One region of the Bacillus sp. GW823-FHT06B01 genome, then DNA from elsewhere that is predicted to be linked to it. Evidence: predicted binding sites of a transcription regulator. Region 1 holds the regulator's gene; each other region holds the start of a gene.
The links. The regulator Rex, encoded in region 1, represses fermentation and respiration genes when NADH is low (regulators of the CRP and FNR family bind a similar motif). The targets are predictions, from matches to a motif close to TTGTGAAATATTTCACAA.
Positions count from the first base shown of each region.

Region 2: a site for Rex is predicted at 4,128-4,145, ahead of AC1Q8N_RS27295 (DoxX family membrane protein). Genes of this name have one in related genera too.
Region 3: a site for Rex is predicted at 2,786-2,803, ahead of hcp (hydroxylamine reductase). Genes of this name have one in related genera too.
Region 4: a site for Rex is predicted at 4,658-4,675, ahead of AC1Q8N_RS20605 (DUF1641 domain-containing protein). Genes of this name have one in related genera too.

Region 1 covers NZ_JBXAHR010000015.1:1,401-9,528, forward strand. Annotated here, with positions in the region: gene rimI (ribosomal protein S18-alanine N-acetyltransferase) at 9-452, shown strand; gene tsaD (tRNA (adenosine(37)-N6)-threonylcarbamoyltransferase complex transferase subunit TsaD) at 452-1,468, shown strand; gene AC1Q8N_RS28345 (ABC-F family ATP-binding cassette domain-containing protein) at 1,876-3,801, opposite strand; gene AC1Q8N_RS28350 (redox-sensing transcriptional repressor Rex) at 3,989-4,618, shown strand; gene AC1Q8N_RS28355 (YdiK family protein) at 4,645-4,839, opposite strand; gene AC1Q8N_RS28360 (CPBP family intramembrane glutamic endopeptidase) at 4,836-5,585, opposite strand; gene groES (co-chaperone GroES) at 5,987-6,271, shown strand; gene groL (chaperonin GroEL) at 6,310-7,944, shown strand; purine riboswitch at 8,084-8,128, shown strand, end outside.
Region 2 covers NZ_JBXAHR010000009.1:82,855-90,982, forward strand. Annotated here, with positions in the region: gene AC1Q8N_RS27270 (methionine ABC transporter ATP-binding protein) at 1-698, shown strand, start outside; gene AC1Q8N_RS27275 (methionine ABC transporter permease) at 673-1,341, shown strand; gene AC1Q8N_RS27280 (SDR family oxidoreductase) at 1,379-2,155, opposite strand; gene AC1Q8N_RS27285 (RNA polymerase sigma factor) at 2,541-3,032, shown strand; gene AC1Q8N_RS27290 (sigma factor regulator N-terminal domain-containing protein) at 3,032-3,949, shown strand; gene AC1Q8N_RS27295 (DoxX family membrane protein) at 4,190-4,696, shown strand; gene AC1Q8N_RS27300 (DUF4256 domain-containing protein) at 4,769-5,335, opposite strand; gene AC1Q8N_RS27305 (S9 family peptidase) at 5,453-7,417, opposite strand; gene glmS (glutamine--fructose-6-phosphate transaminase (isomerizing)) at 7,703-8,128, opposite strand, start outside.
Region 3 covers NZ_JBXAHR010000005.1:236,010-244,137, forward strand. Annotated here, with positions in the region: gene AC1Q8N_RS22755 (hypothetical protein) at 23-304, shown strand; gene AC1Q8N_RS22760 (DUF3784 domain-containing protein) at 334-624, opposite strand; gene AC1Q8N_RS22765 (MazG nucleotide pyrophosphohydrolase domain-containing protein) at 736-1,017, shown strand; partial or broken gene AC1Q8N_RS22770 (GH25 family lysozyme) at 1,022-1,213, shown strand; gene bla2 (BcII family subclass B1 metallo-beta-lactamase) at 1,351-2,124, shown strand; gene hcp (hydroxylamine reductase) at 2,868-4,154, shown strand; gene AC1Q8N_RS22785 (bleomycin resistance protein) at 4,426-4,857, shown strand; gene AC1Q8N_RS22790 (PadR family transcriptional regulator) at 5,359-5,679, shown strand; gene AC1Q8N_RS22795 (DUF1048 domain-containing protein) at 5,755-6,096, shown strand; gene AC1Q8N_RS22800 (ABC transporter ATP-binding protein) at 6,252-7,013, shown strand; gene AC1Q8N_RS22805 (ABC transporter permease) at 7,014-7,763, shown strand; gene AC1Q8N_RS22810 (helix-turn-helix transcriptional regulator) at 7,914-8,128, opposite strand, start outside.
Region 4 covers NZ_JBXAHR010000004.1:411,482-419,609, forward strand. Annotated here, with positions in the region: gene murB (UDP-N-acetylmuramate dehydrogenase) at 44-958, shown strand; T-box leader at 1,067-1,282, shown strand; gene tyrS (tyrosine--tRNA ligase) at 1,333-2,595, shown strand; gene AC1Q8N_RS20600 (NAD(P)/FAD-dependent oxidoreductase) at 2,935-4,113, opposite strand; gene AC1Q8N_RS20605 (DUF1641 domain-containing protein) at 4,158-4,598, opposite strand; gene AC1Q8N_RS20610 (winged helix-turn-helix transcriptional regulator) at 5,029-5,376, opposite strand; gene AC1Q8N_RS20615 (MFS transporter) at 5,772-6,935, shown strand; gene AC1Q8N_RS20620 (aldo/keto reductase) at 6,951-7,790, shown strand; gene AC1Q8N_RS20625 (thioester domain-containing protein) at 7,915-8,128, shown strand, end outside.

The DNA of each region.
Region 1 (8,128 bases):
TGCAGAAGATGGATATGATATTTAGAAAGATGGAACTCGATGATATCGCTCAAATTGTAGCTATTGAAGAAGCGTCTTTTTCAACTCCTTGGACTGCAGATGCCTTTCACCGTGAGTTAACGACGAATGAACATGCACATTATGTTGTGTTAGAAAAAGATGGTCGTGTAATTGGGTATTGTGGATTGTGGATAATTATTGATGAATCACATATAACAAATGTAGCTATTTTGCCAGAATACAGAGGTCAAAAGCTAGGGGATGCTTTATTGAAAGAAGTTATTTCCGAAGCGAAAGATTTAGGGGTAAAAACGATGACGCTTGAAGTACGTGTATCAAATGAAGTGGCAAAACAGTTATACAGAAAATACGGATTTCAAAATGGTGGAATTCGTAAACGATACTATGCAGACAATCAGGAAGATGGTCTCGTAATGTGGGTGAATATATAATGGAAAAAAATACAATTATACTTGGTATTGAAACAAGTTGTGATGAAACAGCAGTAGCAGTTGTTAAAAATGGAACGGAAATTATTGCGAATGTCGTTGCATCACAAATTGAAAGTCATAAACGTTTCGGCGGAGTTGTACCAGAGATTGCATCCCGTCATCATGTAGAAGAAATTACAGTTGTGTTAGAAGAAGCTTTAAAAGAAGCAAATATCACATTTGATGATATTGATGCAATTGCTGTAACAGAAGGACCTGGGTTAGTAGGAGCGCTTTTAATAGGGGTAAATGCAGCGAAAGCAGTGGCTTTTGCACATGATATTCCTCTAGTGGGTGTTCATCATATCGCTGGGCACATTTATGCGAACCGTTTAGTAAAAGAAGTTCAATTCCCACTACTATCACTTGTTGTATCTGGTGGACATACGGAGCTTGTTTATATGAAAGAACATGGTTCATTCGAAGTGATTGGTGAAACAAGAGATGATGCAGCTGGAGAGGCATATGATAAAGTAGCTCGAACGTTATCCATGCCATATCCAGGTGGTCCTCACATTGATCGCCTTGCACATGAAGGGGAACCGACAATTGATTTGCCTCGTGCATGGCTAGAACCTGATTCGTATGATTTCAGTTTCAGTGGATTGAAATCAGCAGTTATCAACACTGTGCATAACGCGAAACAACGCGGGATAGAAATTGCACCGGAAGATTTAGCAGCAAGTTTCCAAGCGAGTGTAATAGATGTGCTTGTAACGAAAGCATCTCGTGCAGCAGAAGCGTATAACGTAAAGCAACTGCTTCTTGCTGGTGGAGTAGCTGCGAATAAAGGACTTCGCGCACGTTTGGAAGCGGAATTTGTGACAAAAGAAAATATCGAGCTAATTATTCCTCCACTATTTTTATGTACCGATAATGCAGCGATGATTGCAGCCGCAGGTACAATTGCATATGAACAAGGAAAACGTGCTACATTAGCTCTAAATGCAAATCCAGGATTAGATATTGAAGAATAGTTATGCACAAAATTAACCACAGCTTGTGGATAAAACCCATATTATCTGTTGATAATGTGGGTTTTATTGTGTATATAAAATGTTGATAACTTTTTTGAGATTTGTGGATAATGTGGAAAAGTTATTTTGGGGTTTATTTTATAAAGGTGGATATGTGTATAAACCTGTGGATAAAGTAGGTGAAGTCTGACCTTTGAATGTATTCTTTTTTGGGAAATAAATCGCAAGAAGATATCTCTAAAAAACATTTTGAAATGTGCCCTTATTATAGGGGCGAGCCAACATTGTCAAACTTTGTCGGTAAATCGGTATGTCGTGTCGAATCGTTTATACCCTAGCTAGAAGATAAAAAGGATGTCGCATAGTCAAAAATCCCGACTTATGAGACATCCTTCTTATTCATACTCTTATAAATGTAATTCTTCCCATTCTGCCATACAAGCATCAAGTTGCTCTTGTAGTGTTTGCTTTTTCGTTGTAATTTCACTAGCCTTTTCATAATCTGCGTATATTTCTGGTAAGCAAAGTTGATCTTCTAACGTAGCAATTTCTTCTTCAAATTCTACAATATTTTGTTCTAGTTCCTCAATTTTTCGAGTGCGTTGACGTTCTAATTGTTTACGCTCTTTTTCTTCGAGATAATTTAATTTCTCTTGAGCTACAGTTTTTTGAACAGGTGCTTGGTTTTCTTGATGTTCAAATGCTGCACGTTCAATCATTTCATTTTTCTTCTCTACATAGTAATCGTAATCGCCTAAATACTCTTGTGCACCTTCTGTTGACAACTCAACAACGGTCGTCGTTACACGATTAATAAAGTAGCGGTCATGTGAAACAAATAGAAGGGTGCCTGGATAATCAATTAAAGCATTCTCCAAAATTTCTTTACTATTTAAATCAAGATGGTTCGTAGGTTCATCGAGAATTAATAAATTCGATTTTTGCATCATAAGTTTTGCAAGAGCTAATCGAGCTTTTTGTCCACCACTAAGAGAAGATACTGGTTTTAGTACATCATCCCCTGTGAATAAGAAGTTACCTAATATCGTGCGAATTTCTTTTTCGGGCTGCAATGGATATTCATCCCATAACTCATTTAAAACTCGCTTAGAAGATGTTAAGTTTGCTTGTTCTTGATCATAATAACCAACAGATACATTGGATCCGAAAGAAACATCACCATTTAATAGTGGTAACTTATTCACAAGTGATTTTAATAATGTGGATTTCCCAATTCCGTTTGGACCAACTAAAGCAACGCTATCCCCGCGAGTTAAGCGCATAGTTACATGTTCAATAATCGGATCATCATCATAGCCGATAGTTGCATCCTTTACTTGTAAAACATCATTTCCACTTTGTTTTTCGATATCGAAGTGGAAGGATGCTGACTTAGAATCACCTAATGGTCTAGTCAATAATTCCATTCTATCTAATTGTTTACGACGGCTTTGAGCACGTTTTGTCGTAGATGCGCGCGCTATATTTTTTTGAACGAAATCCTCAAGCTTAGCGATTTCATCTTGTTGTTTTTCATAACGTTTCATGTCTTGCTCGTATAATGCTGATTTTAAGTCTAAATATTTACTGTAGTTACCAACAAATCGTCTGCTTTCTTTATTCGAAATTTCATATACTTGTGTAACGAGTTTATCTAAGAAATAACGGTCATGGGAAACGATTAGTATTGCGCCAGGATAGCCTTGTAAATATTGTTCAAGCCATGTTAACGTTTCGATGTCTAAATGGTTTGTAGGCTCGTCCAAAATAAGTAGGTCTGGTTTCGTTAATAATAATTTACCGAGAGCTAATCGTGTTTTTTGTCCACCGCTTAATGTAGAAATCGTCGTCTGGTGCGTTTCAACTGGGAAGCCAAGACCACTTAAAATCGAGCGAATATCTGCTTCATATTGATATCCACCTTGATCTTTATAATCTAATTGCAATTGGTCATAATCAGCTAATAATCTTTCATATGTAGCCTCGTTTGAAAAGTTTTCTTCTTTTCCCATTTCTTGCTCTAGCCTTCGAAGTTTTGTCTCCATTTGCTGCAAGTGTGTAAAGACGGTTAACATTTCATCCCAAATTGTTAAAGACGTTTCTAACCCGGTATTTTGAGCTAAATATCCGATTGAGACATCTTTTGGTTTTATAATTTCGCCACCATCATGAGATAGCTCACCAGCTATTATTTTTAATAGTGTAGATTTTCCGGCCCCATTTCGTCCGACTAATGCGATACGATCTTTCGTTTGAACTTCCAATTTTATGTTTGCAAGAATCGTTTCGGCACCGTATAATTTCGTAAGCGCGTTTACTTGTAATAAAATCAATGTTTTCACCTCAAATAATTTCTTAACTTTGCCATGTTTATATTTCTCAATCATACTAAAAATAGTGTATAGTTTAAAATAAAGAGAGAATACTTCTTCTCTTTATTATACAGGGAAATTCATGAGTGCTAAACTTCTGTATTTGATTCAAGTATATGAATAAAGATAGGAAGAGAGGAGAGGTTATATGGAGCAGCAAAAAATTCCACAGGCCACTGCCAAACGATTGCCTCTATACTATCGATTTATCCAAAACTTATCTCTTTCTGGTAAGCAACGTGTTTCATCAGCCGAATTGAGTGAAGCGGTAAAAGTTGATTCCGCAACGATTCGAAGAGATTTTTCATATTTTGGAGCGTTAGGGAAAAAAGGTTATGGATATAACGTAAATTATTTATTATCATTTTTCCGTGAAACACTCGACCAAGATGATATAACACGTGTAGCACTTATTGGAGTAGGTAATTTAGGGACCGCTTTCTTACATTATAATTTCACGAAAAACAATAATACAAAAATTGAAATGGCGTTTGATGTTAGTGAAGAGAAAGTCGGGACAGAAATCGGGGGCATTCCTGTATATCATTTAGATGAATTAGAAGAACGTTTATCAACTGATATACAAGTGGCAATATTAACAGTACCCGCTACAGTAGCACAATCTGTAGCAGATAGATTGGCAGAAACGAACGTGCATGGTATTTTAAATTTCACACCAGCGCGCTTAAATGTGTCAGATAATATAAGAATTCACCATATTGATTTAGCGGTAGAGTTACAAACACTTGTTTACTTTTTAAAGAATTATCCACAATAAAACGCAGAGGAAGCGACCTCTGCGTTTTATTGTTGTTTTTTCTTTGTGAATTTAACTAATATAAGGCGAAGTGCCAAATTAAAATCAATTGTTGCCATAACTGCAAATAGTATTGTCCACATATTCCAGATTGTATCTGTTACGTTCGTAATGGCGAAGCGTGTAAAGATACATCCTAGAAGGAAGTACAATGCAGCCATGAACAATGGTGAGTTCCTCATACTAAAAATCCTCCGATAAAGCCTTGCATTTTTTCAGCTTCTTTAATCATTTCTTGAATTTGTTCATTGCTCATTAAAACTTGAGCAACTGCAACTAATGTATTCATTGCAACATGAGCTGCGATAGGGACGATAATACGCTTCGTTTTTACATATAAAAAGGCGAATACGAGTCCCATAGAAGTGTATACCAATAAGTGAGTGAAATCAAAATGAATTGCTGCGAATACAAGAGAACTAATGATAGCAGCAATAAAGAAGTTAAATTTCTTATAAAGTGTACCAAATAAAATTTTTCTAAATACGATTTCTTCCAAAATAGGTCCTATTATAGAGATAACGATAAGGAACCAAGGTGTCGTTCTTGCGATATCCATAAGTCTTGCTGTATTTTCTGATCCAGGTTTAATTCCTAATACACGCATTTCTATCATACCGGCAATACTTTGTGAGAAAAATGCTAGGAAGAACCCGATAAAAATCCAACCAATCGTAGCTGGAACAGTAGAGCGCATTGTATCTAAACGTCTGTCACGAATATCTGTTCTAAGTAACCAAAGTACGATACATAATGCAATAAAGAAGCTAATGATTGCCCAGTGGCCAGTTATGAGTTGAAATTTCTCTTCTCTAGTAAATCCCCTGTTATCATAAAGTCCAGTTTTCAGAAGAAGTGGTAATCCAGCAATGGATGATAACTGCATTAAAATGTATGTAACGATAACCCACCAATATTGTTTTTTCAAATGGTTTAACCATCCTTTCTAACTCTAGTGTATGAGATAAGGTAGGATAACATGTAAATATGCTACCTACGATATAAACCTCGCTTAAATTATGTTTTTTTCGTAAATCCTTATTTGAAATTATAATAGAAGACAGGAGAAAGTTGTGTGTATAGCGAAAACAATTTAGGGTGTCCTTTCATATTGTAACATACGATTAGTGGAAACAACGATTCATATAGTAAAGGTAGAAGAAGAGGGACTCTATATAGAAAAGTGTATAGCTTAATTTGCGAAAAAATTATGATTTTTTTACTTGCAAAAGAAATTGAGATTATTTATTATTATAAGTGTGTTAGCACTCGAGTGACTTGAGTGCTAATAAATAAAATTTACATAACAAAATGAGGAGGTTATTGTTCATGCTAAAGCCATTAGGTGATCGCGTTGTAATTGAGCTTGTTCAAGCGGAAGAAAAAACAGCAAGTGGTATTGTATTACCAGACACTGCAAAAGAAAAACCACAAGAGGGTAAAGTTATTGCAGTAGGTACTGGTCGAGTGCTTGAAAATGGTGAGCGTGTTGCTTTAGAGGTAGCAGCAGGTGATCTTATCATCTTCTCAAAATATGCAGGTACTGAAGTAAAATACGAAGGTACTGACTACTTGATTTTACGTGAAAGTGACATTTTAGCAGTTATCGGTTAATTATATAAATCTTAAAAAACTCAAGGGGGTCAATTATTATGGCAAAAGATATTAAATTTAGTGAAGAAGCACGTCGTTCGATGCTTCGCGGTGTCGACACTCTTGCAAACGCAGTAAAAGTAACGCTTGGACCAAAAGGTCGTAACGTTGTACTTGAGAAAAAATTCGGTTCACCACTTATTACAAATGATGGTGTAACAATCGCAAAAGAAATTGAATTAGAAGATGCATTCGAAAATATGGGTGCAAAATTAGTAGCAGAAGTTGCTAGCAAAACAAATGATGTAGCTGGTGACGGAACAACAACTGCAACTGTATTAGCACAAGCTATGATTCGTGAAGGTCTTAAAAACGTAACAGCTGGTGCGAACCCAATGGGTCTTCGTAAAGGTATCGAAAAAGCTGTTACTGCTGCAATTGCAGAATTAAAAGAGATTTCTAAACCAATCGAAGGTAAATCTTCTATCGCACAAGTAGCTGCTATTTCTGCAGCTGACGAAGAAGTAGGTCAATTAATCGCTGAAGCAATGGAGCGCGTTGGTAACGACGGCGTTATTACTTTAGAAGAATCTAAAGGATTTACAACAGAATTAGACGTAGTAGAAGGTATGCAATTTGATCGTGGATATGCATCTCCTTACATGATTACTGATTCTGACAAAATGGAAGCAGTTCTTGATAACCCATACATCTTAATTACTGATAAGAAGATTTCTAACATCCAAGAAATCTTACCAGTATTAGAGCAAGTGGTACAACAAGGTAAACCACTTCTTATCATCGCTGAAGATGTAGAAGGCGAAGCTTTAGCTACATTAGTAGTGAACAAACTTCGTGGTACATTCAATGTAGTAGCTGTTAAAGCTCCTGGATTTGGTGACCGTCGTAAAGCAATGCTAGAAGATATCGCAATCTTAACTGGTGGCGAAGTAATCACTGAAGAATTAGGTCGTGACTTAAAATCTGCTACAATTGAATCTTTAGGACGTGCTGGTAAAGTTGTTGTAACGAAAGAAAACACAACTGTAGTTGAAGGTATCGGAAATTCACAACAAATCGAAGCTCGCATCGGTCAAATCCGCGCGCAATTAGAAGAAACTACTTCTGAATTCGATCGTGAAAAATTACAAGAGCGTCTTGCAAAACTTGCAGGTGGCGTAGCAGTAATTAAAGTAGGTGCAGCAACTGAAACTGAGTTAAAAGAGCGCAAACTTCGCATTGAAGATGCACTTAACTCAACTCGTGCAGCAGTAGAAGAAGGTATCGTTGCAGGTGGTGGTACTTCACTTATGAACGTATACACGAAAGTAGCTTCTATCGTAGCTGAAGGCGACGAAGCAACAGGTATCAACATCGTACTTCGCGCACTAGAAGAGCCAGTTCGTCAAATCGCAATCAACGCTGGTCTAGAAGGATCTGTAGTTGTAGAGCGTCTAAAAGGCGAAAAAGTAGGCGTTGGTTTCAACGCAGCTACTGGCGAGTGGGTTAACATGCTTGAAACTGGTATCGTAGATCCAGCTAAAGTAACTCGTTCTGCACTTCAAAACGCAGCATCTGTTGCAGCTATGTTCTTAACGACTGAAGCTGTAGTAGCTGACAAACCAGAACCAAATGCACCAGCAATGCCTGACATGGGCGGCATGGGCATGGGCGGTATGGGCGGAATGATGTAATTCCGTTTGCTCGAAAAACATCCATTTCTATATAGAAATGGATGTTTTTTTATGTTTTTTAGAAAAGGAAATGAATTTCTGTAGAATTTTGTCGCTTTCTCTCTTGACCATATCGATACTTCATTGTTAGAATCTAGGAAGATAATATAAAACAATCCTTCATATATCCTCGATGATATGGTTT
Region 2 (8,128 bases), on a different contig from region 1:
ATGAAATTGAAAAAAGGGTAGAAAAGTATTTACGTATTGTCGATCTTTTTAACCGAAAAGATGCATATCCGAGCGAACTTTCTGGCGGCCAGAAGCAACGTGTTGCCATTGCACGTGCACTATCACATGAACCGGAAGTGTTATTAAGCGACGAAGCAACGAGTGCTTTGGATCCAGAAACAACTGAATCTATTCTCGACCTATTATTAAAGATTAATGAAGAAATCGGGATCACAATTTTATTAATTACACATGAAATGAATGTTATCCAGCGTATATGTGACCGAGTTGCTGTTATGGAACATGGAGCAGTAGTTGAAAGCGGGACTGTGAAGGATATCTTCACAAACCCACAGCATACAACAACGAAGAAATTCGTAAACAGTGCATTTGCAGCTAAAATTCCAGAAGAAGTACAAAAAGAACTTCAAAGAACCGGAGAAATCGTAACACTTTCATTTATAGGAACCTCTTCTGGCGAACCAGCGTTAGCTATCGCTACAAAACGCTTTCAAGTGTATCCGAATATTTTATCCGGTAATATTACGCAGTTAAAACATGAAGCATACGGGAAACTGATTATTCATATGCAAGGTGAAAAAACTGAAGTAGACCGCGCTTTATCATTTTTACAAGAGCAAGGGATCATTGTAGAAGGAGGTAGAACAGACTATGGGAAACAAATCCTTTTTGGATGAATGGGGTAAAGTCATATGGGAAGCAACCATTCAAACATTTCAAATGACATCTATTTCACTATTTATCTCTATCCTTATTGCATTACCACTTGGCGTTACACTTGTTTTAACGCGACCTGGTGGACAGCATGAAAATAAAATTATTTATCCTATTCTTAATACCGTTATTAATATAATTCGCTCTCTTCCATTTATCATTCTATTATTCTTCATTTTACCTTTTACAAAGTTTCTAATGGGAACCTCCATTGGTGTGCAAGGTGTTATCGTACCACTTGTCGTATTCACAGCTCCTTATATTGCACGATTAATGGAGACAGCTTTATTAGAAGTAGATCGTGGTGTTATTGAAGCTTACCAAGCGATGGGCATTTCTACTATAAAAATCATTTGGCACGTTATGGTGAAAGAAGCTCGTCCCTCCCTTGTACTTGGATTAACAATTGCAACGATTGGTTTAATCGGTGCAACAGCAATGGCTGGACTTGTAGGTGCTGGCGGTCTTGGTGATTTAGCATATCGATTCGGACATTTACGCTACGAACCGGAAGTAATGTATGCAACTGTCTTTATTTTAATTATCCTCGTTCAAGGGCTACAATCTTTAGGGAACGGTGTTGCACGAAGATTGAAGAAAGATTAAAAAAGAAGGTATCTCACTAGGGTGAGATACCTTCTTTTTACCTTTTAAATCCACCTTCAGAATGAATAACTTGTCCAGTAATCCATTCTGCTTCTTCACTTACTAAAAACTTAATGAGTCTTGCCGCGTCCCTCGGCTCACCAATTCTACCAAAAGGAAACATCGGCTTTAATCCTTGCTTTATCTCTTCAGTCATCCAGCCTGTACTAGTTGGACCTGGATTAATTGCATTCACTGTTATACCTAGGTGGGCGACTTCAGCTGACAACGAACTCGTAAGGGCATCAATAGCTCCCTTCGTTGTTGCATACGCTAGCTCTCCAACCATAGGCCCTTGAAATTGTCCCGACGTCATATTCACAATTCTACCACCAGATTTCTTATCAAATCCTCGGGCAAATTGACTACTTAACAATGTAGTTGCACGAACATTTACTATGTAGTGCTTATCTAATTCTTCAGCAGTCAAATTAGAGAAGTCATTATTTTTAGAATACGCTGCATTATTAATTAATATATGAGGGTAACCTAGTTGTTCAGTAACTTTATTTATAAGCTCTTTCGGTGCATCATTCTGAGTTAAATCTAACTCCATACTCGATACTTTCACACCGTTTTTTAGTAACTCTTCTTTTAATTGTGTTTGTTCACTTTGATCAACGCCCCAAGGCATTTCTTTATCGTACGCTGTCCAATACGTAAAAAATATATCATATCCTGCTCCAGCTAATTCTTTACAAATCGCTGCGCCTATACCATCTAGACGACTTACACCTGTAACAACTGCTATTTTATTTTTTAATTGATTCATCATATACTCCTCCAATTTAAAGGACGCATACTTTATATAAGAGATATGAATTTCCCTACACATTATCCTTACAAAAGGGATGTACAAGCCAAATATGCAGTCCTTGAATGATTTACAGATAACTAAATAAACCCTCACTTATGAGAGAAAAATTTATCTATCTAAATTTCGAATCATCACAAGTTCATCCACATATCGAGTCTTTATCCCCTCTCCATATATCTCCAAATTTTATTTTAGCATTAAAGATTTAATATTTCAAAAATAAAATAACCACTCCTATTTATAAAGTATCATGTACTATAAACCATAGTTAATAACTAATTTAAGTTTAAGTGTATACATTTACCATTACCTGTTCGTTGTATAAGTGTAGGGAGGAAAAATGATGGGAAAAGAAAATATATTGACCTCCTATCTTATCAATTTAGGAGAGGAAGTGTTCAAACTACTATTAGCGAAAGGAGCTATAAAGGAAGATGCAGAAGACATCATCCAAAATACTTTCTATAAAGTATACACATTGCTAGATGACTTAACCGAGAGTAACATTCGTCCGTGGTTTTTTAGAGTCGCATTAAATGAATACATTGATTTAAAACGAAGAAAAGAACAGCAAAATATCTACTTAACTGAAGAAATTTATTCAAAACTTCAATATACAGACCGAGAATTGGATGCAGTTTTAAATAAAGATGAGATTTTCTATTTATTAAAATATATAAAACTAGAATACAAAGAAGCCTTCTTTTTAAAATATTACTACGCTTTTACATACGAAGAAATCGCTCTAATACTAGATATTCAAGTAAACAGCGTCAAACAAAAGTTACAGCGTGCACGTAAAGCAATTCACTCAAAAATAGGAGGAACACCTTAATGGATACTTCTTTAAAAGATGCATTAAAAAAGGCTAAAAGAAAACAGTTACTTAAAATCATCATTACCTCTATTATCGTTGTCATGGTGCTTATCCCTATCATTTATAAAGTTGGCAATTACTTTGCAGCGAAAAGCTCTACAAAGCTTCACGAACGACTCTTTTTACATAATGCAATTGCAGAGCCCAATGTCCATATTGATTCTCAAGTTACGAGTAATTCCTCTATGTTTGGTGGCAATATCGTATCTAATCGTTCTAAAAACATTAACGGTTACTTAGTGCGATGGAATACACTGACAAGCTCTTACGACTGGTTTCGTTCTAACATCGATTACAACGAGTTAATACCAGGTTCTTATTGGTCTAGTTCTAGTACCGAGTCTTACAATTATGATAAACAAACGAAAAATAAAGTTGCTACATTTTATAATCCAGCCATCAAGAAATATCATGATGGCGTCAAAAATGAATTAAGTGCAGTTTCAACAATGGATAACTATGTAGCAGAAGTTGCTATCTCTTTCGATAAAGCTTATACATTAAAAGAAATTCAAAAGAAACTACCAGATAACTTAAATATCGTATGGCTATATATGGTCTCACCTATTAAAGATGAAAGCAGAGGTCCTTCCGGTATGCCAGTTTACGGATTTAACCCAGAAAAATCCCCTGAAGAAGCATACAAAAGGTTCTTTGATTCACTTAAACAATTCGATGACGATGGATATGACGAAGATATCCAAAAGTTTTTAAAATTAAACAAGGACAAACCATTCGATCAAGTGAAAATTTTAGGTGTTATGCTAACTGGGAGAACGGAAAACTTTAAGGCATTAGAAAACCAAGACTTTATTCGAGGTGCTTCTGTAGGGGTGACTGCACAAGTTATTCCTTATATAAAGCCAGAGAAGTAATCCGGAATGCCCATATGAACTTAAAGAGCATACATGAACCTGTTTACTACGGGAGCTAGCCGCTACAATAGATAGCTCCTATCCCTGATTTATTGCTTAATTTTCAAAAATAAACGTCACAATATTGTATGTGCAATTTTATAAATAAAAAATCATAAATTTGTTCACATTATATCCATTGTGAATTTTTTCACAATGGATATATAATAAACGTGTAAATACAATATTGGAGGGATTTCAATGGTTATCAATTTTTTAAGAACTGATAAACGTGCTACTTTCATATTATTACTTTTACGGCTTTATATAGGATATACATGGCTCGCTGCTGGGATAGGCAAAGTCTTCGGACAATCTTTTGACGCAAGTGGTTTTCTAAAGGGCGCTATTGCTCAAGCATCAGGTGACCACCCTGCAGTACAAAGTTGGTGGGCAGACTTCCTTCAACACTTTGTTCTTCCAAACGCAGACCTATTTAGCTTTTTAGTTCAATGGGGAGAAATTTTAGTAGGTCTAGGTTTAATTTTAGGCGGATTAACAAAAACTGCTGCATTCTTTGGAATTATAATGAATCTTTCATTTTTACTAAGTGGAACTGTTAGTGTAAACCCAAATCTGCTTATTTTAACTATGTTCATTTTAGTTGCAGGTCATAACGCTGGACGTATTGGATTAGATGGCTATGTTTTCCCTAAACTTTTCCGTAAAAACAACCATGAAACATATAAATTAAGTAAAACTGCGTAGTAACAGTTTACTTTTAAAATATAAATAAGAAAAAGAGCCTAAGTATAGGCTCTTTTCTTACTTACTCCAAATTTAAACTCTTAACGAACCACGGAATCCTCTGGCAGCATAATAGGAATCTGCTCCATTGTGGTACACGAAAACATGTCCGAAGCGATAATCGCAAAATAGAGCACCACCGAGTTCTCGAATATCTGAAGGTGTTTGTACCCAACTTGATGATTTCATGTCAAAATCCCCAAGTTGTTGCAATTCCCGATATTGTTCTTCCGTTAATAGTTCAATGCCCATAGCATTTGCAACATCAATAACGTTATTTTCTGGTTTATGTTTTTTTCTTGATTCTAACGCTTCAAGATCATAACAAAGACTTCTGCGGCCTTTAGGACTCTCCTTTGAACAATCATAGAAAGTATACTCGTCCTTCTCTTCATTATAACCAACAACATCCGGCTCACCGCCAGTTACTTCCATTTCATGAATTGACCACAATTTTTCAGTATTAGTAGTCAGCTTCGCTTCAATCTTAGCCCATTCAAGACCTTCATGGCGGTTCATGTTTTTCTCAAAACGAGCTTGTAATACTTTTAATAGTTCTTCACGTTGTTCTACAGATAACTCATTCTTATTCGCTGTCATATTAGTCCTCCGAATTCCGTTCCCTATAATCATTTAAATCTTCTCAATAATGGTTTGCATACAGTTTACAACAATCTGATACAATTGCACAACGAAAAATCCCTGTGCGGATATCCATTATATAGTACGAAAATCTTTCATGCTTTCTCCAAGAATATAGTGTGAAAACCACATCAAGTTCTGCTTCATAATAGCTACATTCATTCCCGGCTGATCAGAACTATATGCCATTCCTTTAAATATAATTAACTCCGTATCAACTTCCATATCTCTTAACCCTTCATATAGCTCATATGCATTTGTAATTGGAATTCTTACATCCTTTTCCCCATGTTGAATTAACGTAGGCGTACAGGCTGATTTAATATATGTCATTGGTGATGTTTTCTTATATATCTCTGGATCATTCCATGGAGTATTTCCTAAATACATGCTAATAAAGTAAGGGATATCTGTATTTACATAATGAGTACTCCAGTTCGTAATTCCTCCCCCAACTGAGATAGCTTTAAATCTATCACTAAATGTAGAACAGAAAGCAGATATATATCCTCCGTTACTCCATCCCATAACTCCTACTCTATCTTTATCTACAATTCCTTTTTCTACTAGTGCATCCACTCCAGATATAACATCATCGTAGTCAGCAAATCCTTGTTTTCTATAGTTTGCTTTTAAAAATTCATTACCATAACCAGAACTTCCTCTATAGTTTGGCTCTAAAACGATAAAGCCTTTTTCGATAAACTGTTCAATCGGATATTTCTCATTAAAACAGCCTGAAAATATCGGAAAGGATGCCCAAGCTGGACCACCATGGATTACTACTAATAAGGGATATTTTTTATTTAAGTCACACTCTACTGGGGTTGATAGAACACCCTCTATTTCAAGACCATCACTACTTTTCCATGAGATGATTTCTCTGTTACTTTTAAGCCTTCCTTCGAAAAAGCTATTTTCATTTGTTACTTTTTTATCATCCAAATAGATTTCAAAGGTTTCATTTGTTATAGCCTTAGTATATGTTATATGATTGCCATCCCTTGTTATAGAGGCATCCATTATAAAGCCATCTACTTTGTCGCTTAACATTTCCACAGTGCCATCCTCACATAGCAAGCCAATACGGTAATTCGTTTTATCCTGCCATCTAATTAAAACCCCTTTAGCTGTCCACTGCAATGGCATAACCGTACTATCAAAATCGGTTAAAGGTTGAATCACTTCTCCAGTATTCATATCATATATCTCTAATGTATTATCTTGTATATGATTTCTATAGTAATCCTTCTCTCTTATGCTTGCTGCGTAACATATTTTGTTGCTCTCAGGAGAAAAGCAAACGCTCCCTCCTAACAACTTATCCATATTCATTTTTTGTAGTTCCCCAGCTTCAACATCTAATATATATAGATCATCATTCATATAATCGTTTAAGCTTGGTGTAGCCATACATACAACCTTTTTCCCATCATTTGAAATATCAAAGTTATGTATATAAAAATCTTTACCATTCGTTAGTTGATAAATACCGCTAACTTTCCGTCCCTGTTTATCATTTTGTATCACTTTTTCTATTTCAACGTAGTATAAACAATTATTCCGATGTTCCTTACCTACATGGTGAAAATCTCCATATAGTCCCTTACGTTTCTTTATTTCCTCACATTCTTTTGACTGTGCAATATAATAAAAACCTTTACAAGTAGGCTCCCATTTGAATGTATTAACTCCCTCCTTCTCATTCGTAATTTGAACCTCACTACCACCGTCTATGGACTTAACAAAGATTTGATTTGTATTCTCCCCGTCACTACCTGGGCTAAGGTATGCAATAGTCTTAGAATCTGGAGACCATAATGGATGTGTACTATCTATATCCCCATCTGTTAGTGGGTAACTCTGCTCTTTATCCTTTTCATATATCCATACATGATTTCTATACGTATTGTCTTTCCAGTTAGCTGTCTTCTTAACAAACGCTACGTTTTTGCCATCATCACTTATGTTTGCACTTGATAAGGCCGGTAATGAAATAATCTCTTCTATACTTAAATATGTTTTTGCTTTCACTTTCATATAATAAGCCCCCTTGTAATGTCCATGAATCTATCGTCTCTTCTCTTTATAATAAAGAAAATGGTTCAATGATACTTAAAATAGTAACGGAAAATTCAGATAAATAAAAGTGGTTCTATTCCAAATCCGATAAAGTAAAACTTTCATTAGTAGGGTGCTATCCACTTAGCAATTTTAGATGTTCTTTTTCGGCACAAAAATACCCCTTTAGATAAACTATCCAAAGGGGTACAAATTCGTAAATTTATTTAAAATCTACACTATATTTATTAACCTACTAATCTCCTACTCAACAGTAACAGACTTAGCTAAGTTACGTGGCTTATCAACGTCACATTCGCGGTGAAGTGCCGCGTAGTATGAGATAAGTTGGAATGGAATAACTGCTACTAGCGGTGCTAGCGCTTCGTGTACAGCTGGTAATACGAAGCTGTCACCTTCCATTTCTAAGCCTTTCATTGAGATGATACATGGGTTAGCTCCGCGTGCTACTACTTCTTTCACGTTACCACGAATTCCAAGGTTTACGTGCTCTTGTGTAGCAAGTGCGATAACTGGTGTACCGTTTTCGATTAAGGCGATTGTACCGTGTTTTAATTCTCCTCCAGCAAATCCTTCTGCTTGGATGTAAGAGATTTCTTTTAGCTTTAACGCACCTTCTAATCCTACGTAGAAGTCTACGCTACGTCCGATGAAGAAACAGTTACGAGT
Region 3 (8,128 bases), on a different contig from region 1:
AAGGCTAATAGGGGGGATAGTCATGGGATTTTGGATGATCATACCGATAGCGGTCTTTGGGTTTATTTATATTGTTGAGAAATTAAATAAAATCGAAAAGAAAACGGATGCACGTTTAAAGAGGATGGAAGATAGATTACAGCTAATTACGAAAGAAATGGGAATTATAGATAGAGAACCTGAAATTAATAAAGGGTTACGCCAGCTTATGGAAGAAGGAAAAACAGTTACAGCAGTTAAGAGAGTAAGAGAGGCTTTTGGGTTTTCTTTACTAGAAGCGAAGCAATATGTTGATAAATTATAAAAAAGATCATCCATTTGGGTGATCTTTTTTCAATGCACCATGCGTGTATTTACATAAGCAGCGATTATAACGTGGCCAATTATAATGATAGGAAATAAGATTTTGACATTAGGAGTAGTGAAGACACTACCAATTGTGGCAATAGCACCGGCAGTTAAATTATAAAGACCAACTATTTTTGATAACTTACCTTTATCTGGCACACGGCGTTCGTTGAATCCTGATAAGAGCCAAGTGTATTGTTTAACTCCGATGAAATAGGCTAGTGCAAATGAAATAATTGCTAGTATGAATAATGATGGGGAAGCGAAGAGGGTCATTGAAAACACCTCCGTTAAAGGGTTATAAATAAATTATAGTATGAATGTTATAATTTAACAAAATATAAGTGTAATAGAAAACAGAGTATTTATCATGAAGGGAGATTAAGTATGAATATTGTGGAATTCCAGAGATATGTATTAAATTTCAGTAAAGAAAAAGGATTTCAAGATACAACAATTGAAGAGCGTACGATGTATGCGATGGCGGAATTAGGTGAATTAGCGGAAGTTATATTAAAGCGTGATAAAATACAAGATTCGAAAAGAGAGATTGGTTTAGAAATGTTTGATGTCATTTGGAATGTATGTGACTTAGCAAATAAGTTAGAAATTGATTTAGAGAAGGCATTTGAAGAAAAAATGAGGATTAATAAAAAACGTGAATGGTAATGAGTATCCCCAATGTGATATATGGATTTGTAGTGTCTTTACAAAACCAAGTTTATCAGATGAGAGAAAATGGATGTTTTGGCAATACACGAACCGCGGGAGATTAAATGGTTATAATGGAAAAGAGAAGTATATTGATTTGAATGTATTTTATGGTAACGAGGAAGAGTTTGAGAATTATGGAATAAAAGGTTAAGTTTTAAAGCGTACAAAATTTTGTACGCTTTTTTTTGTTACTTACATAAAATATGCAAGTAAAGATGGAACAAACATATAAGATGAATTGTCTATTATAAGTAATAACTATTTCGTTTGAAAGAAAGGGTGGAGAAAATGAAAAAGAATACATTATTAAAATTAGGGGTATGTGTTAGTTTACTAGGAATAACTCAATTTGTTAGTACAGTTTCTTCTGTACAAGCGGAACAAAAGCTAGAGCAAAAAGTAATAAAAAATGAGGCAGGAACTATTTCAATTTCTCAGTTAAACAAAAATGTATGGGTTCATACGGAGTTAGGTTATTTTAACGGAGAAGCAGTTCCTTCGAACGGGCTAGTTCTTACTACTTCTAAAGGATTAGTACTTGTCGATTCTTCTTGGGATGATAAGTTAACGAAGGAATTAATAGAGATGGTAGAAAAGAAATTTAAGAAGCGCGTAACAGATGTCATTATTACACATGCACACGCTGATCGTATTGGCGGAATTAAAACATTGAAAGAAAGAGGCATTAAAGCGCATAGTACGGCATTGACTGCAGAACTAGCAAAGAAAAGTGGATATGAAGAACCACTTGGAGATTTACAAACGATTACGAATTTGAAGTTTGGAAATATGAAAGTAGAAACATTTTACCCAGGGAAAGGACATACAGAAGATAATATCGTCGTATGGTTACCACAATACAACATTTTAGCTGGAGGCTGTTTAGTGAAATCTGCGGAAGCTAAAGATTTAGGGAACGTTGCTGATGCCTATGTAAATGAATGGTCCGCATCGATTGAGAATGTGCTGAAGCGATATGGAAACATCAATTCAGTAGTGCCTGGTCATGGGGAAGTAGGGGACAAAGGATTGCTTTTACATACATTGGATTTGTTGAAATAAGAAACTGTGGAAATATAAAAGCGAGGAGAAACAATTTTCTCCTCGCTTTCTTCTAGCTATATTTAAATGCGAAGCCATCAATTATGCCTGCATACGTTACTGAGATTTTAATTCCAAGTATACAAATACCAGTACCGTCATAATTGCTATAACAACATAAGTAATATCGAGCATTATAAGTGTTTTTAAAGTTTCAGTCATCCTCATTCACCCCTGGTATGAAAATATAACATAATCTCTTATCAATCAGATCAGAGATTATAAAGATAACAATGTACATGAAATTTCTTAAGTAGTGTCTATATAAATATATCATATAAATAATGTAAGTAATGTTAAGATAGTGTAAATGTATTGTAAATAAAGTGATTTTTCATAAAATATTTAATCAAAAAATTGATAGTTCTTCAAAATGAAAAGAAGCTATTCTTTCTGTTGCATAATAAAAAGAAAGAATAGCGTTTTTATATGTCTATTTCTGTTTGCTTAAGAGATTTATAGTACGAAATTGTTCTTTCGTACTATGAACTAGAAAGTTAAATATGTGATTCAGCAATAGTCTAGCTATTTGAAAACTTGAACAACAGGGGTATGTAATGTTTTTTTTGTCAATAAAAATATTATGTAAACAATATAAGTTGTCACAAATTTATACATATTATTGTGATTGATATCACATCCCTTTTTCTCAATGGGTATTATGCTTAGGTTGTAAGAAATGATTGGGAGAGGGTGGGATGATCATGTTTTGTTATCAATGTGAACAAACGCAAACAGGTGGATGTAAAGTGATGGGTGTTTGCGGTAAAAATGAAACAATTGCAAGTTTACAAGATACGATTGTGTTTGGGCTAAAAGGAATTGCAGCTTATCGTACGCATGCTGCTCAGCTAGGGTATACTGATACATTTGTAGATGCTACGACGCAAGAAGCACTGTATATGACATTAACAAATTCTAACTTTAATGAACAAGAACATATTGATATGGCTATGAAAGTAGGGAAATCGGCTTTACGAGTAATGGGGTTGTTAGATGAGGCACATACGAATCGCTTCGGTGTTCCAGAACCTGTTCAAATTACGCAAAACCATGTGGAAGGTAAGGCAATTGTAGTTACTGGTCATAATTTATTTGCGTTAGAAGAATTATTAAAACAAACAGAAGGAAAAGAAATTAATATTTATACACACTCTGAAATGTTACCAGCACACGGTTATCCGCAGCTGAAAAAATATAAACATTTAAAAGGAAACATCGGTAAGGCATGGTATGATCAACGACGTCTTTTTGAAAAATTTACAGGTGCTATATTAGCGACAACGAACTGTGTTATGCCAATTAAAGGGTCGTACTCTAATCGATTCTTTTCATATGATATTGCAGGTTTAGAGGGTGTACAAAAAATTGAAAATGATGATTTTGCACCATTGATTCAAAAAGCGCTAGAACTTCCAGAAGTACATATGGAGTCGGATGAACAGTTAGTAACAGGGTTCCATCATAATACAGTATTATCATTAGCTCCTGAAATTATTGAGGCAGTAAAAGAAGGAAAGATTAAGCGTTTCTTTGTCATCGAAGGTTGTGATGCACCAGGAAAAGGCGGAGAATATTATCGTGAATTAGCAACGTCACTTCCACCAGAAACAGTTATTTTAACGACTTCTTGCGGGAAATTCCGCTTTAATGATGTGGATTACGGTGTTGTACCTGGTACAAAGATTCCGCGTTACATTGACTTAGGGCAATGCAATAATTCAATTTCAACAGTGAAAATAGCAGCCGCTTTAGCAGATGCTTTTCAATGCGAAGTGAACGAACTGCCAGTTAGTATTGTCCTATCATGGTTTGAACAAAAAGCGGTTGCCATTTTACTTGGACTATTTAGTCTCGGTATTCAAGATATCCGCATCGGTCCAAAGGCGCCTGAATTTATTTCACCTGGCGTGCTTGATGTATTACAAGAAACATTCGGTTTAAAACTAATTACAACTGCAGCGGAAGATATGGATATAATGTTATCGTAACAAAAGGATGATCTGTCTTATTAAGAAGAAGAGCTAACCTATAGCGCTCCAAAACAAAAATGTAGAATATTTGTTTTGGGGTATTTTCTTTTCTTGGCGGGATAGGTATGTGGCGAAATTTCTTCAAAAAGAAAATTGGCTGTCTCTAATGTGTAGAGATAATAAAGTTGTTTACTTCTTATAGGACTAATGAAGTAGTTTAATGGAAGAAGTATTTATAGTAAGTGTTATAATATAATAATCAATAACTTAAGCAAAGGGGGAAGCTTTTTTGCACAAACTCAATGCATTAATACCAGAGCTATCAGTCTCAGATATGGAGCAAAGTTTAAATTTCTATTCGGAAATTCTCCTGTTTAAAATTGAATATCAAAGACCAGAGGATAAGTTTGCTTTACTGTCTTTAAATGAATGCCAGATTATGATTGAAGAAGTAAATGGTCATTGGAGTACTGGAGAGTTATCTTATCCCTACGGAAGAGGGATTAATTTTCAAATTATTATAAATGATATTGATCCACTATATGATAGTTTGAAAAAGAACGAGTATCCAATTAAATTTGATATTCAAGAGAATTGGTATAGAGCTGATACTAAATTAAAGGGACAAAAAGAATTTTTAATTATGGACCCTGATGGTTATCTATTAAGATTTGTTCAAAATTTAGGTGAAAAAGATGTTGAGGCAGATTCAGCTATGTAAGACAGGATGAAAATTTAGTGAATGGAGCAAGCTGCTTTTTTCAATAAGGGGCATTAGATGAAGAAGAATTGACCAATTTTATGATTTTTATAAATTACAGGCTACAACAATTAAATTTAGTAGGTGGTTATTACATTTTTTAGACTAAAATTAACCAACTTTATTGTCACTGAACATCTAATAGGTAATAGTTGATTTTAGAAAAATATAAAAATCGAGTTGACATTTACAACTACTTAGTCATACAATGTAGTTGTAATAGGTGATACAGAGTAGTGTTGTTTCTCGAAATATTTTTAGTAAACAATAGGTAATAGCGGATTTTAGAAAAATTTTGAAAATCAGTTGACATTCATCACTACTCAGTCATACAATGTAGTTGTAATAAGTAATACTGAATAGTATGTTTTTACTCAAAAGCTATTCAGTAAAAATTCACCTTAGTACTCTGTGATACTGAATATAAGTCAGACAGAATAGGGGGTAAAGGAGGATCAGGACATGGAAAATTTAACTGAAATGCTGAAAGGTTCACTGGAAGGGTGTGTGCTGGAAATCATTAGTCGCCGTGAAACGTATGGCTATGAGATTACCCGCCACCTGAATGATCTTGGGTTTACCGAAGTCGTAGAAGGGACGGTTTATACTATCCTCGTACGATTAGAAAAGAAAAAGCTTGTGAATATTGAAAAGAAACCATCAGATATGGGACCGCCTCGTAAGTTTTATTCATTAAATGAGGAGGGCCGTCAGGAGCTTGAATTGTTTTGGAAAAAATGGGATTTTGTATCTTCAAAAATTAACGTCTTGAAGTCAAACTAGCCTCATAATATAAAATGTTCCGGCTCATATTTGGAGAGTTTCTTGTTCTGCTTTATAAAAAAGGAGGAAAATAAGATGTTGGAAATGTTTAAAAAATTAATTGGTGATAAAAAAGAGTACAAAATGATGATGGCACGTGTTGGAGCACTGCCAGAAGACTATCAGTTTGTGTTTAAGAAAATTCAAAACTACATGTGGAATTTCTCGGCGGGTAATGGAATGGATATGCTGCACATACAGTATGAATTAATCGATTTGTTTGAAGCAGGTGCAGCGGAAGGGAGACAAGTGCTTGACATTACTGGGGAGGACGTGGCATCCTTTGCTGACGAACTAGTGGCAAACGCTAAAACGTATGTCTCCAAGTATCGTGAAGATTTGAATGAAAGTATTATGAAGAAATTGAGAAAAAAATAAATGCAATTAGTAATACCGACTGATTAGCTGGTTACAAATGTGAATTGCCGCCATCGCTATTCAGTTATATTTTTAAACCGGTACTAAGTAATACAGATTATCAGTGATACTAAATAGAGGGTGTATGTAATCTAATTTTATAAGGGGGAAAAAGTATGAGCAATGCAGCGATTTCTATAAAAGGGTTAAAAAAATCTTTTAAAGATAAAGAAGTCTTAAAGGGAGTGGATTTTGAGGTGCAGCGTGGTGAAATTTTCGCGCTGCTAGGCTCAAATGGAGCTGGAAAGACGACAACGGTCAATATTCTTTCGACGCTAATGAAACAAGATGATGGTGAAGTAAGTATTTGCGGTTTTGACGTCCAGCGACAACCAGATCATGTTCGTCAAAGCATCAGTTTGACAGGACAGTTCGCAGCTTTAGACGGCATGCTTACTGGAAGGGAAAACTTGATAATGATCGCTAAGTTACGTGGTGTTTCCAATCCGGCACAAGTTGCTGATAATCTACTTGCAAGATTTAGCCTGACTGATGCGGCCAACCAGAGGGCAGACCAGTATTCAGGCGGGATGAAGCGCCGACTTGATATCGCGATGAGTTTGATTGGGGCGCCAGCAGTTATTTTTCTAGACGAACCAACGACTGGACTTGATCCGGAAGCACGGATCGAAGTGTGGGATACAGTCAAGGAACTTGCCGGCAGCGGCACAACGATTTTGCTCACGACTCAGTACTTGGAGGAAGCAGAACAACTGGCGGACCGTATCGCTATTTTGCATGGCGGAAAAATTATTACGACAGGTACTCTTACTGAACTGAAAGAGATGTTCCCGCCAGCAAAAGTAGAGTATATCGAGAAGCAGCCGACGTTGGAAGAAATTTTCCTTGCGATTATCGGTAAAAAGGAGGAGATGTAAATGAAAAGCAAAACAGGGGTATTACTAGGGCGCTTAATGCGTAATATTATGCGTAGTCCGGATACAATTATTACAGTAGCGATTACACCGATTATGATGATGCTATTATTTGTTTACGTATTTGGCGGGGCTATAAAGACAGGAACGGATAACTACGTTAATTATTTATTGCCGGGAATTTTGTTAATGGCTATCGCATCCGGTGTAGCTTATACTTCTGTACGATTATTTACGGATGTAAAGAGTGGGCTGATGGCACGTTTCATTACGATGCCTATTAAGCGCTCATCAATATTGTGGGCTCACGTTTTAACTTCTCTTGTTGCTAATGTACTTACTATCGTGGTGGTTATTCTTGTTGCGCTCTTAATGGGTTTTCATTCTAGTGCAAATATGCTAGATTGGCTTGCGGTAGCGGGAATACTGGGTATGTTTACGTTAGCGCTAACATGGCTAGCTATCATTCCAGGGCTGAAAGCGAAGTCTATGGAAGGAGCGACAGCTTACTCGTACCCACTAATTTTTCTTCCATTTATTAGTTCGGCCTTTGTACCTACTGAAACGATGCCTAAAATTGTTCGTGCGTTTGCTGAGAATCAGCCTGTAACTTCAATCGTGAATGCGATTCGCGCCCTATTATATGAAGGGACTGTTGGCAACGATATTTGGACTGCACTTGCTTGGTGCGTGGGTATCATGATCATCTCTTACTTTTTCGCAAGTAAAGCATTTAAACGTCAGTTAGGGTAAGTGAATTAAGTCATCCGAAATTATATATATTTTTGAAAAAGCACGGGAAGGTTTTCCGTGCTTTTATTATGTATTGTGCTCTCATGGTAAAAAATATGGGCAACTGGTAACGAATTAAACTCAATATTTTTGGGTTTAAGCGATCACTGCTTATGGAGAATATAAACATAACCGCTCTTGTAAATCGTTTAATATTTCTTCAGGCATTCCCTTGATTGTAATATCTTTCCCTAGGAAAAGTAACCAATTTGTTATCTCTGTCACTTCATCGGAATTGTGAACATCGATAAATGTTTTTAAAATGGCTGTGGATTGGTAAGGATTTGTATAAGAAATAGAAACTTTGAAAGGATGGTATTTTTTGT
Region 4 (8,128 bases), on a different contig from region 1:
GTATAACGGGATAAAAAGAATATAGAAATAGAGGAATCGTAAAATGAATATGCAAGAGGTTTATAAATATTTAAGTACGGTATTGCCTGAAGGTCATGTGAAACAAGATGAAATGTTAAAGAATCATACGCATATTAAAGTTGGTGGAAAAGCAGATGTGTTCGTTGCGCCGACAAATTATGATGAAATTCAAGAAGTTATCAAATATGCTAACGAATATAATATTCCAGTTACGTTTTTAGGAAATGGATCGAATGTCATTATTAAAGATGGTGGAATTCGTGGGATTACAGTAAGTTTAATTCACATTACAGATGTGACTGTAACAGGAACGACGATTGTGGCACAGTGTGGTGCAGCAATTATTGATGTATCACGTATTGCATTAGATCATAATTTAACGGGTCTTGAGTTTGCTTGTGGCATTCCAGGTTCAGTTGGCGGAGCTTTATATATGAATGCTGGCGCATACGGCGGTGAAGTATCGTTTGTATTAACAGAAGCTGTCGTAATGACAGGTGATGGAGAGTTACGTACTTTAACGAAAGAAGCATTTGAATTTGGATATCGTAAGAGTGTATTTGCAAACAACCATTACATTATTCTTGAAGCGAGATTTGAGCTTCAAGAAGGTGTGCGTGAAGAAATTAAAGAAAAAATGGATGATTTAACGTTTAAACGTGAATCAAAACAACCTCTAGAATATCCTTCATGTGGTAGTGTATTTAAGCGTCCACCAAATAACTTTGCTGGTAAATTGATTCAAGAATCAGGACTACAAGGTAAGCGAATTGGCGGAGTGGAAGTTTCTTTAAAACACGCTGGATTTATGGTGAATGTTGATAACGGAACAGCACAAGATTACATCGATTTAATTCACTTTGTACAAAAGACTGTTGAAGAGAAATTTGGCGTGAAGTTAGAGCGAGAAGTAAGGATTATTGGAGAAGATCTATAATAATCTTTGAATTAAAAGCGTATAAAAGTATGAATTATTTTAAAATAACATTTGGGTATTGTTGACAATTTGTTTTCAATTCAATATAATGGCTAATAATTTAACAAATAACATACGTTGAAAGAGCCCAGTAGCAGTTTGTCACTGTTAACGAGAGAGCTAGGGGTTGCTGGAACCTAGCACAAACAAACTTGCGAATTACACTCTGGAGTATCTTAGGTAATGCTAAGCGGATTGGCAATCGATATTATTGCTAAGAGTGGTATGAGTAGCTATGCTATTTATACAAACTGGGTGGTAACACGGTGAATAATCGTCCCTATGTCATAGACATAGGGACTTTTTGTTTTAAAAAATAAAGGGGATGACAAAAGATGAATATTATTGATGAATTAGAATGGCGCGGCGCTGTGAATCAACAGACTGATGAAGAAGGTTTACGTAAGCTAGTAGAAGAGAAAAAGATTTCACTATACTGCGGAGTTGATCCGACTGGTGATAGTATGCATATTGGACATTTAATTCCGTTTATGATGATGAAGAGATTCCAGTTAGCTGGCCATCATCCAGTTATTTTAATTGGTGGGGCAACAGGAACGATTGGTGATCCGAGCGGACGTCAATCAGAACGTCAACTTCAAACGTTAGAAGTAGTTCAGCATAACGTGGATGCGTTAACAGAGCAAATGAAAAAGCTATTTGATTTTGGCGGAAATAGCGAAGTGAAGATGGTAAATAACTACGACTGGACACATGAAATAAACATTATTGAGTTTTTACGTGATTACGGAAAGAACTTTAGCATTAATAGCATGTTAGCGAAGGATATTGTAGCAAGTCGTTTAGATACAGGAATTTCTTTCACAGAATTTACGTACCAAATTTTGCAAGCGATGGACTTCCATCATTTATACACGAAAGAAGAAGTTCAACTGCAAATTGGTGGTAGTGACCAATGGGGAAATATTACGAGTGGTTTAGATTTAATTCGTAAGTTAGAAGGGCACGAAGCGAAAGTATTTGGATTAACGATTCCGTTATTACTGAAATCAGATGGTACGAAGTTCGGTAAATCAGCAGGTGGTGCAGTTTGGCTTGATCCTGAAAAAACAACACCATTTGAATTTTACCAGTTTTGGGTGAATACAGATGACCGTGATGTAGTTAAATACTTGAAATACTTTACGTTCTTAACGAAAGAGCGCATTGATGAATTGGCAACGAAGGTAGAAACAGAGCCTCATAGACGTGAAGCGCAAAAAGTATTAGCGGAAGAAATGACGAAATTCGTTCATGGAGAAGAGGCCTTCCTGCAAGCTGTGAAAATTACAGCAGCGTTATTTAGCGGGGATATTAAATCGTTAACAGCCGATGAAATTGAACAGGGCTTTAAAGAGATGCCAACATTCCAGTCTTCAAAGGAGACGAAAAATATCGTAGAATGGCTAGTCGATTTAGGAATTGAGCCATCTAGACGACAAGCACGTGAGGATATTAATAATGGAGCTATTTCGATGAATGGCGAAAAAGTAACGGATGTGGGTACAGATGTTACTGTAGAAAATTCATTTGATGGACGATTTATTATTATTCGTAAAGGGAAGAAGAACTACAGCTTAGTGAAGTTAGGAGAATAATTTGTGTGAAAGGATGGGAGTAGGAAGAATACTTCCATCTTTTCATATACACAATTTAGACATAAAATAATCAGTAAATTTAGATAATTAAAAGGGTTATAATATTCTTCTGCCGAATAAATAAGTTAGAGAAAATTACGGATAAAGTGAAACTTTAATCAGTGGGAATTTTGTTCATCCCCACTGATTATTAGTTGAACCAATCGGGCTTTTACGGGCAGTTAATCTTCCAACTTCATCCCTGCATTCACTGAATTTAAGGTGGAAGTTTTACTGCCCGTTAATGCGGGACAAAAATAGCCCGAACCATGCAGGGCATGATTCGGGCTTATATTCAGATTAGTAAGCTAAGCTGAATAGACCTTTAATGTGTGATAAGTAACGAACGTTACTTGCTTCTTTCATTAATGATGCTGGTAAGCCTTTAAGTGGAGTATTGCTTGCTCCAATTGTAGCAACAGCATCTTTGCGTCCTAGACTAGCAAGTGTTCCAGAGTTTACAGGTGCGAACTCTTCGAATGCTTTGCCTTCTAGTGCTGCGTATAAGTTGTATCCAATTAACTCACCCATTTGCCAAGCGATTTGTGCAGTTGGTGGGTATGGACGTCCGTCTGGAGCGAAGACAACAGCGCTGTCTCCAGCAACGAATACGTCTTTGTGAGAAGTAGATTGTAGGTATGCATCAACTGTTGCACGGCCACGGTTTACTTCAAGACCTGATTCACCGATTAATGGGTTACCTTGTACGCCGCCTGTCCAAACGAATGTGTTAGCAACAAGTTTTTGACCGTCTTTTAAGTCGATTTCATTGCCAGCAACGTTTGTTACAGGAAGACCTGTTAAGAATGTAACACCGCGTGCTTCTAGGCTAGTAGTTGCACGTTCGATTAAGTGGTCTGGTAATACTGGAAGGATTTTTGGACCTGCTTCAACAAGAAGAAGTTTAACTTCTTTTGGATTTACGCCGTGGCTTTTTGCAAGTTTAGGCATAATGTCAGCAAGCTCACCAACTAGCTCAACGCCAGTTAATCCGCCACCACCGATTACGATTGTAGCATCAGCTTCGTTTTTCGTTTTCGCGTATTCACGAATACGGTCTTCAACGTGTTTGTAGATTTTGTTTGCATCAGCAGCAGATTTTAATACCATGCTGTTTTCTTCTAGTCCTGGAATACCGAAGTAAGCAGTTTTACTTCCTAAAGCAACTACAAGTGCGTCGTAAGATAAAGTAGTGCCACCAGCTAGTTTAATTTCTTTGCTATCAACTGAGAATGACTCAACTGTTGCGATTTTAAGATCGATGTCTTTACCTTTGAAAAGCTTTGTAAGTGGCATTGCAATTGCTTGCTCAGCAACGTTACCAGCTGCAAGGCGGTGTAGTTCAGTGATGATTTGGTGTGTTGGGTATTGGTTAATCACTGTAACTTGCGCTTCTGATTTGCTGTAATATTTACGTACGTTTAAAGCGGCAAGAAGACCGCCATAACCAGCGCCTAAGATGACAATTTGTTTTGACATAGTATGATATCCCCCGTCTTTACTAATTGTTGTTATAAGTTAACTTATTTATTGTTACGTTCTGCACTAATTTGAAGATATGCGTTCACAAAGCGGAACATTTTTTGCGCTTGTGGGTCTTTTAATAATTTTAATAGACCGAACAGGCCGATAACTTCATTGCTTTCGTCAGCACGATCTTTCGCTTCGATTGCAGTAGCAGCCATGCCTTTCACTGTATCTTTTACAGGTTCTACAAGCTCTGTGATTGCACTAACAGTGTCGCTTTTTAATACTTCATCAGTAGCAACAGTTTGAGCGAAATCATAAGACTTAGTTAAAATGTTAACAAGCTCAGTTAATTTTGGAAGCTGTTCTACTAGTGTAGTTAATGATTCTTGTACCTCAGGTTTTAACAACTGATCAAGTACATCAAGTTGTCCTTGGCTAGCAGAAATTTGTACAGTTTCTTGTTCTGGCTTTGTTTGAGTCATAGTTTCTGGCATCTCCAATTCTCCTTTACGATAGCAATACTCTTATTTTTGATAGGTAAGATAGTAAACGTTTGCGAAACTTTATACAAAGTTTCACAAAGCACAATAAAATGCCTTTAAATTTATGCCAGCAAGTAAGCTGAAATCATAAATCCAAAACCATAATGTCCTACCTATTATTTATGAACTGTCCGATACATGGCTTGTCCGCATAATGGAAAGTTCCTTTATCGGAAAGTGTATATAATATATATCCTATATTATATACTATATACACCTATGTTAACATAAAAATGATTCCTAATTATTTGATATTAAGCGTATAACGTAGTACTGACAAGGCGTGAAAGCGCATAAATTATTTTGATAAGATAGGAAATGTACGTATATATAAATAAGAAAAGGAAAAAATGGACAAATTTATGTTCATTTTTTCCTTTTCTTATTGTTCACCTTCTGTAATTAGCATCGATGTGTTACCGCTTTTTTCAAGGTGGCATTCGCCCCAAGTACAAAGAGAATCAAGAATGGATTCTAAAGACCAACCGTAGTCTGTAAGAGAATATTCTACTTTCGGTGGTACTTGATTGTATACCTTTCTTTGAATAACTCCGTCTTCTTCTAATTCGCGTAATTGCTGTGTTAACATCTTTTGTGTAATACCAGGCATGAGACGTTTTAATTCACTCGTTCTCTTTGTACCTTTCGTTAAGTGGCAAAGAATAACGACTTTCCATTTTCCGCCGATAACCTCTAAAGTCGCTTCAACGGGAATATTATATTTCTTCATATAAAAAATCTCCTTTGATGAATATAGATTTCAGTTCTCCAACAAAAGAAGCTAAATAATTTAAATGTTACTAAAAAGTACCTATAGCACTTTAAAGTACGTACTTTTTATCATGTTGAATATGTTCCATAATAGCATACGTAAGAGGGAAATGAGTAGTACGGTACTAAAAAGTGCCTATGTTACTTTTTGGTACCTATCGTACTTCAAAGTGCGTTCTTCAAAAAAAGAGTGAAGCCATTCATAATAGCATATATCAGCAGTAAAGTTATGTTTGTAGAAGATAAAAAGGCCTTTTTATCACACTATTATGATTGGATTTCTCGCATTAAGGAGGAGTTCAAGTGAATTCATATACAGTATCTTCTTCAGCGGTACAGACGAATAGAAGAAGTATGTTTGCTTTATTAGCACTAGCAATTAGTGCGTTTGGAATTGGTACAACCGAATTTATTAGTGTCGGTTTATTACCATCTATTTCAGAGGATTTACATGTTTCTGTTACAACAGCGGGTTTAACCGTTTCTTTATATGCATTAGGAGTAGCGTTTGGTGCCCCAGTATTAACGTCGTTAACAGCTAGTATGTCGCGAAAGACGTTATTAATGTGGATTATGATTATTTTCATTATTGGTAATGGAATTGCGGCAGTGGCAACAAGTTTTACTGTGTTACTTATCGCGAGGGTTGTATCTGCGTTTGCGCATGGTGTTTTTATGTCGATAGGATCCACAATTGCGGCTGCGCTTGTACCAGAGAATAAACGTGCAAGTGCAATTGCATTTATGTTTACTGGTTTAACTGTTGCGACCATTACAGGCGTACCAATTGGAACATTTATCGGTCAACAATTTGGCTGGAGAGCATCGTTTATGGTAATTGTGGCAATTGGAATCGTTGCCTTAATCGCTAACAGTATGCTAATTCCGTCTAACTTGAAAAAAGGTACATCCGTATCATTTCGTGATCAATTCAAACTGATTACGAATGGAAGACTATTACTTGTATTTACTATTACTGCATTAGGGTACGGGGGAACATTCGTAACATTTACGTATTTATCTCCGCTATTACAAGAAGTAACAGGATTTAAATCAAGTACCGTTACAATTATTTTGTTAGTGTACGGAATTGCAATTGCAATTGGGAATATGGTTGGCGGGAAATTATCAAATCATAATCCGATTCGAGCATTATTTTACATGTTCTTTATTCAAGCAATTGTATTATTTGTTTTAACATTTACAGCGCCATTTAAAGTCGCTGGACTCATCACAATTATTTTTATGGGACTATTTGCGTTTATGAATGTTCCAGGGCTACAAGTGTATGTCGTTATCTTGGCTGAGAGATTTGTTCCAAGTGCTGTTGATGTGGCATCAGCGATTAACATTGCAGCATTTAACGCAGGAATTGCTCTTGGTGCTTACTTGGGCGGTATTGTAACGAACTCGTTAGGGTTAATTCATACGGCCTGGGTAGGCGGCATCATGGTAGCGGGGGCTGTTATTTTAACAATGTGGAGTATGACATTAGAAAAAAGAGATCAAGTGAAATAAGGGAGAGAAAATATAATGAAAAATTTACAAAGTACAACAACATTGCATAACGGTGTAGAAATGCCTTGGTTCGGTTTAGGTGTATTTAAAGTAGAAGATGGACCAGAACTTGTAGAAGCTGTGAAATCGGCGATTAAAGCAGGATACCGCAGTATCGATACAGCTGCGATTTATGGAAATGAGAAAGCTGTAGGAGAAGGAATTCGTGCTGGTATAAAAGAAGCAGGGATTACTCGAGAAGATTTATTTATTACTTCAAAAGTGTGGAATGCAGATCAAGGGTATGAAACGACACTTGCTGCATATGAAGAGAGCTTAAAAAAATTAGAACTAGACTATTTAGATTTATACCTTGTTCACTGGCCTGTAGAAGGAAAATATAAAGATACATGGAGAGCGTTAGAAACACTTTATAAAGAAGAGCGCGTACGTGCAATTGGTGTAAGTAACTTCCAAGTTCATCACTTACAAGATGTAATGAAAGATGCGGAAATCAAGCCAATGATTAACCAAGTGGAATATCACCCTCGCTTAACACAAAAAGAATTACAAGCTTTCTGTAAAGAGCAGGGTATTCAAATGGAAGCATGGTCACCACTTATGCAAGGTCAATTGTTAGATAACGAAACATTGCAAGAAGTTGCTGATAAGTATGATAAAACGACAGCTCAAATCATTTTACGTTGGGATCTTCAAAATGAAGTTGTAACAATTCCGAAATCAACGAAAGAACACCGCATTATTGCAAATGCTCATATATTTAATTTTGAATTAACGAAAGAAGATATGGAGAAAATTGATGCGTTAAATGAAAATCATCGCGTTGGTCCAGATCCTGATAACTTTGATTTCTAAACTTATAGTGGAGAGAAGGGGTGCAAACAGTTTGCACTCTTTTTTGTTTTGCTTATGCATAAAAAAAGTTTCTAACTAAATAATAAACAGAAGAAAATTTGTTATTTCATAAGGGGTTGTAAACATGAATATAAAAAGATCGTTCAAGCTAATGGCCGCTTTTTTGAGTGTTTTATTTGTATTTGCGAACTTATTATTTCCACTTCAAAAAGCATTCGCGGAAGTTATGGATCATACAAAGTATGAAATGGATTGGAGTTATAGTAGGTCAAAGAAGAAACCAATTCGAACAGAGCTTATTAAAACAGCAGATGGAAAAATTGCCTTTTGCTTAAATG